One region of the Paraclostridium sordellii genome, then DNA from elsewhere that is predicted to be linked to it. Evidence: predicted binding sites of a transcription regulator. Region 1 holds the regulator's gene; each other region holds the start of a gene.
What was found. Region 1 encodes HrcA, which represses chaperone genes, less so after heat shock. Its sites were predicted from a motif close to TTAGCACTCNNNNNNNNNGAGTGCTAA; they were not measured.

Region 1 (2,290 bases):
CTTTATACATACTATCTTCTTTGTCTGTACAAGCATCCATAGCTCTTTCCATATTATCCATAACTGGTATTAACTCATTTAATATTTTTTCATTTGCGAATATACCCATAGTTTCTTTTTCTTGTTGAGTTCTTCTTCTATAGTTTGCATATTCAGCTTGAAGCCTTTGAAGAGTGTCTGTAAGTTCTTCTACTTTTTTATCCTTTTCATCAACCTCTGAAGAATCTTTAGCTTCAGTTGCTTCTTCTATTGCCTCTTCGATAGTTTCCTCAACCTCTTCTGAAGCATTTTCATTTACTTCTTCTTGTAATTCTTCTTGTTTATTATTTTCCAAAACTTACACCCCTAACTATTTTTTGTTTAGTAGTAGTCCCATATAGTTAAGTATTGAATATACTTTCGCATAATCCATTCTAGTTGGACCTATTAAACTAATCTTTCCTACTACATCTTTATCTATATTGTAAGTTGCAGTTATAATACTACAATCTTGAGCTACCTCGCATTGATTATCACTACCTATAATGATATTTAAGTTTTCTTTTTGAATTCCTTTTGATTTTAACATGTTTGATATATTATCTTTCTCTTCTAACATAGTTAAAAATGTTTTAGCTCTAACGACATCACTAAACTCAGGAAAATTAAAAATATTAGTTGCTCCACTTAATGATATTGAAGTTTCATTTTTTTCAATGCCAAAGTTTAATGATTCTACAAGCTTATCAATTATTAAAGAGTTTTCAGCAATTTCATACTTAATATAATTTAAAAACTCTTCATCAATCTCGCAAATATTTTTTCCTGCTAACTTTCTTGTAAGCTTATCAGATATTAAATTTAGCTTTGCCTGATCAATATATGTATTAGTAGAAATAGTTGTATTTTTAATTTCTCCTTTTTCAGTAACTATAATTAAAACTATACTTTTTTCATCTAATCCAACCAATTGAATATGTTTTATATTTTGAAGGTTTGATACATTTTTGGTAACAGCTATAGTTGTATAGTTAGTTAACTTTGATATTAACTTAGATGTTTCATGTATTAAATTATTCATATAATTCATATTCTTATTTATTGATTCTTCAATTAAATGCTTTTCAACAGTATTTAATTCATATTCTTTCATCAGTGAATCAACATAAAGCTTATACCCTTTTTCTGAAGGTATTCTTCCTGAGGAGGTATGAGGTTGTATTAAATATCCCATTTCTTCTAAGTCAGCCATTTCATTTCTAATAGTTGCTGCGCTTATTCCAAGCTCATACTTTTTAGAAAGAGTTCTAGAACCTACAGCTTCTGCAGTATCTATGTAATCTTTAACTATGGCTTTAAGGATATTTAATTTTCTTTCATTTAACTCCGTCATAATCAAAAGCCTCCTCTTTTGTTAGCACTCATTTAATTGGAGTGCTAAAAGATTATATATATTTTATAACACTTTAATTTTTCTTTGTCAACACTTTTTAATTAATTTATAAATTCTATGAATACACTATTTGAAATTTCTCTTCCTTTTTGCGTTAACATTATATTTGAGCCATCTACTTTTAACAATTTATTTTCTATTAATTTATCTAAAATATCTTTATATAGATCTAAAAATTCAATGTTAAATCTTTCTTTAAATACATCTAAGTTTATACCTTCATTCATTCTAAGTCCCATAAATATAAATTCTTCTATTTTATCTTTTTCACTTAATTGAATCTCTTCATTTATAGGTTTTAGATTTTTACTAAGCTTACCGTTATAAGTTTTTAAATTTTCTACATTAGAATATCTTTTATTATCTATATATCCAGATGCTCCAGGGCCTAATCCTAAATAATTATCACATTTCCAATATATAATATTATGTTTACATTCCTTTTCAGTTTTTGCATAATTAGAAATTTCATACTGATTATATCCATATTTCTTTAATGTGTTTATAGTGTATTCATACATTTTTATATCTGTATCTTCATCTAAAAGTTTAAATTCATTATTTTCATACATATCATAAAGCTTAGTTCCCTCTTCTAATATAAGAGAGTATGCTGATATGTGTGACGGATTTAAACTTATAATCTTATTTAATGTTTCCCTCCATTCATCCTCCTTTTGGTTAGGAAGTGCATACATCAAATCTATATTTATATTGTTAAATCCAACATCTATAGCATCATAGTAATTTCTCTCAAACTCTTCATATGTATGTATTCTTCCTATAGATTTTAAATGGTAATTTTGCACTGCCTGAAGTCCAATGCTTAATCTATTTATACCCATTTTTTTCATAAAT
Region 2 (2,290 bases), 1.3 Mb from region 1:
ATTCTTTACCTAAGTTTTCAAGTCTTTGTTTACTTTTGTCATCATTTTCTTTAAGTAGTGCTTCTCTTTCTGTTTCTAATGTTAATAATCTTCTTCTAACAACATCTAATTCTGTTGGAAGAGAATCTATTTCACTTCTTATCATTGCTCCAGCTTCGTCTATTAAATCTATTGCCTTATCTGGTAAAAATCTATCTTGTATATATCTATCTGAAAGCTTTGCTGCTGCAACTATAGCACTATCATGTATTCTTATACCATGATGAATTTCAAATCTTTCTTTAAGGCCACGAAGTATTGATATTGTATCACTTACGCTAGGTTCTTCTGCCATAACTGGTTGGAAACGTCTTTCAAGTGCTTTGTCTTTTTCTATATATTGTCTGTATTCATCAAATGTAGTTGCACCTATACAGTTAAGTTCACCTCTTGCTAACATTGGCTTTATTAAATTTCCTGCATCCATTGCCCCATCAGTTTTTCCAGCTCCAACTATTGTGTGTATCTCGTCTATAAATAATATTATCTTTCCTTCTGATGATTGAACTTCTTTAAGTACTGCTTTTAATCTTTCTTCAAATTCTCCTCTATACTTAGCTCCTGCAATTAAAGCGCCCATATCTAATGAATATATTACCTTTTCTTTTAAACCTTCTGGTACATCTCCTCTAACTATTCTTTCAGCTAAACCTTCAACTATTGCTGTTTTACCAACACCAGGCTCCCCAATTAAAACTGGATTGTTTTTGGTTCTTCTTGATAAAATTCTTATAACTCTTCTTATTTCTTCATCTCTGCCTATTACAGGATCTAATTTATTCTTTTTAGCTAATTCTACTAAGTTAGTAGAATATCTTTCTAATGCTTCATATGTTCCCTCTGGATCATTTGTTTCTACTCTTTGACTTCCTCTAACCTTAGATAATACATCTAAAAAATCTTTTTTATTTAAATTAAATTGTTTAAATATTTTTCCTACATTAGTTTTAGATTCAGTTTCAATCATTGCCAATATAACATGTTCTACACTTATATATGCGTCTTTAAAGTCTTTAGATATTTCTTCAGCTTTTATCAATACTTCATTTATTCTTCTTGTAGCTGTTATGCCTTGTGAACTTATTCCTTCTCCATGAATTTGTGGTAATTTACTAAGTTCTATATTTATACTGTTATTTAATGATGATACAGATATATTCATCTTCTCTAATATATTTGGAATTAGTCCATCTTCTTGATTTACAAGTGCACTTAATAGATGTATTACATCTACTTGTTGATTATGATTTTTTACTGCTATATCATAAGCTTCATTTAGGCTATTTTGTACTCTTACTGTCATTTTCTCTATATTCATATTAAAATCCCTCCACTATTTAGTTTTTATATTATCTATTTTAATTAAAACCTTAATTTCATATTTTGTTATCACTCTATTTAATTGAGTGCTAATAATTTGTTATTAATAATATATACATATATTTTATCTTTGTCAATAATATTTTTAAATTTTTTCCTACCTTTATTTAATAAGTTTTATAATTTATTATTCAACTTTTAAGTGCATTTAATAATATAAAATAATTGAATAGGTTTTCCCATTGTGGTAAAATAGAAAAAAAAGGATGTGATTATATGAAGAAGATTTTAGTCCCTATTGATGGTAGTGAAAGAAGTCAAAAATCCTTAGATTTTGTCTTAAGTAAGTATCCAAAAGATAAATTTAGTATAACACTGATGAGTGTTAATGATGTAAGTCTAACTAATATAACAAATCCAATGCTCATAGATGTTAAAATGAGAGAATCCCAAAAGAAAGTAGATTGTCTATTAGAAAGTTTAAAAGATAAATTAGCAGAATATGAAGTAGAAACATATACTGTATTTGGAGACCCTGGTCCAGAGATTATAAAAAAATCTGTAGATGATGATTTTGATTTAATAATTATGACTAAGTCAACAAAGAAACATTTCATAGACTCAATAGGGTCTGTAACTTTATATGTAGTAAAAAAATCTAAATGTACTGTTACTATAGTTCCTGAGTAAGATTTTAAATTTTTATAAATTAAACTAAAAGGCATAAAATCTATTTAAATAGATTTTATGCCTTTTAGTTTATACATTAAACCTTAAGTTTAGTCCAATTTCTAACTTTTATGTTATAATTAATAATGTAGAATAGTTACTTATTTAAGTTTGTGTAATTATATTCATTTTAAGAAATCGTTATCTCGAATAATATATTTCTAAAATAAATATAATTAAATAAAATTGTTTATTTAAACTT
Region 3 (2,290 bases), 420 kb from region 1:
AGATAATAGGAGATACAGTTAGAGTACTTGCAAATGTGGCAGAAGGTAATTTTGATGTTGAACCTAATGTAGAATATGTTGGAGTATTTGAAGAAATAGAAAAATCTATAGTTCATATAACTGAAGACTTAAGTGAAACAATGGCTCAAATAAATGGAGCGGCTGAAGAAGTTGGAGCGGCATCAGACCAAGTTGCAAGTGGATCTCAAATGTTATCACAAGGGGCAACGGAACAAGCAAGTGCAATAGAAGAATTATCTGCAACTATAATAGAAATATCTGAAAAGATAAATGAAACTGCAGAAAATGCTAAAAAAGCAAATTCACTAACAACTAACTCTGCTAGTCAAGTTAAAGCAGGTAATGAACAAATGAAACAAATGGTTAAGGCTATGGAAGAGATTTCAACTACATCTAATGAAATAGGTAGAATAATAAAAACAATAGATGATATAGCATTCCAAACAAATATACTAGCACTTAATGCAGCTGTTGAAGCAGCAAGAGCTGGAGAAGCTGGTAAAGGATTTGCAGTTGTTGCAGATGAAGTTAGAAATCTTGCGGCTAAATCTGCTGAAGCGGCTCAAAATACAGCTACACTTATTGAAAATGCAATATTAGCAGTCGATAAAGGAACTGAAATAGTAGATTCTACTGCAGAATCACTTCAAAGAATAATAAATACTTCTAATAGAACTAAGACAGTTGTTGACGATATAGCTAAGGCATCAGAAGAACAAGCAGATGCTATTAATCAAGTTACACAAGGCGTTGGACAAATTTCTGAAGTAGTTCAAACTAACTCTGCAACTTCAGAAGAAAGTGCAGCTAGTAGTGAAGAATTAAGTGGACAAGCTCAAATGTTAAAATCACTTATTGAAAACTTTAGATTAAAAAGAAGTAAAGATTCAAAAAAAACTTTAAGTTTTAATGATGAAGACTATTTTAATATGAATGAGAATATGTAATATTAAATAACAAAAAAGACAGGTACCGATTCCTGTCTTTTTTTTATTAGTGGATTAATGAAAAATTGTATCAGATGTATTTGTATTGAAACAAACCATATAAAAAAGAAATTGAGCTTAGTAAAAGTATTTCCAGATAATAAGAATTTAATACCATTTATTAAAAAAATAATAAAAATTTTTAAAAGTAATTTATCACTCTGCACTTGACAGTGCTAACAAAGATGCTAGAATATTAGATATGGGGAAAAATTTTATCCCGAAATTTATTTACATAGAGAATAAGGAGGAGATAAAATATGGAAAATAAAAGAGGTAATATATCAATACATACGGAAAATATATTTCCAATAATAAAAAAATGGTTATATTCTGATAAGGACATCTTTATAAGAGAACTTATAAGTAATGGGTGTGATGCGATAAACAAATATAAAAAATTGGTTTCTTTGGGAGAAGTAAAAAATAGCAATCAAGAAGAATATAAAATAGATGTAACTATAGATAAAGAAAATCAATTACTTATATTTGAAGACAATGGTATAGGTATGACTGAAGAGGAAGTTGAGAAATATATAAATCAGGTTGCTTTTTCTGGAGCTGAAGATTTTGTAAATAAATATAAAGATAAAGTAAGTGAAGAAAGTGATATAATAGGTCACTTTGGACTTGGATTTTACTCAGCTTTTATGGTAGCTAAAAAAGTTCAAATAGACACACTATCATATAAAGAAAATGAACAAGCTGTTAGATGGATTAGCGAAGGGCAAACTGAATATGAAATAGGACAAAGTGATTCAAGAAAAGAAAGAGGAACAACTATAACTTTATTTTTAGATGAGGATAGCAAAGAATTTTTAGAAGAATATGAAGTGAGAAATATAATAGATAAGTATTGTTCATTCTTACCTGTAGATATATACCTACATGTAAAAGGAAAAGAAGAGAAAGAAGAAGATGAAAAAACATTAAATGATACATATCCATTATGGTTAAAATCACCAAAAGATTGTACAGATGAGGAATACAAAGAGTTTTATAGAAAAGTATTTAAAACATTTGATGAACCGTTATTTTGGATACATTTAAATGTAGATTATCCATTTAACTTAAAAGGAATATTATATTTCCCTAAATTAAAAAATGAATTTGAATTAATAGAAGGAAAAGTTAAATTATACAACAATCAAGTTTTCGTTGCAGATAATATAAAAGAAGTTATACCAGAGTTTTTATTACTACTTAAAGGTGTAATAGACTGCCCAGACTTACCATTAAATGTATCTAGAAGTTTCTTACAAAATGATAAAGATGTAAGTAAA

Region 2: clpB (ATP-dependent chaperone ClpB) is a predicted target of HrcA. The motif match lies at 1,426-1,452, and genes of this name have one in related genera.
Region 3: htpG (molecular chaperone HtpG) is a predicted target of HrcA. The motif match lies at 1,161-1,187, and genes of this name have one in related genera.

What each region holds. Positions count from the first base shown of each region.
Region 1 covers NZ_LN679998.1:516,286-518,575, reverse strand. Annotated here, with positions in the region: gene grpE (nucleotide exchange factor GrpE) at 1-334, opposite strand, end outside; gene hrcA (heat-inducible transcriptional repressor HrcA) at 350-1,372, opposite strand; gene hemW (radical SAM family heme chaperone HemW) at 1,474-2,290, opposite strand, start outside.
Region 2 covers NZ_LN679998.1:1,774,897-1,777,186, forward strand. Annotated here, with positions in the region: gene clpB (ATP-dependent chaperone ClpB) at 1-1,357, opposite strand, end outside; gene ATCC9714_RS08515 (universal stress protein) at 1,636-2,049, shown strand.
Region 3 covers NZ_LN679998.1:939,913-942,202, forward strand. Annotated here, with positions in the region: gene ATCC9714_RS04565 (methyl-accepting chemotaxis protein) at 1-968, shown strand, start outside; gene htpG (molecular chaperone HtpG) at 1,268-2,290, shown strand, end outside.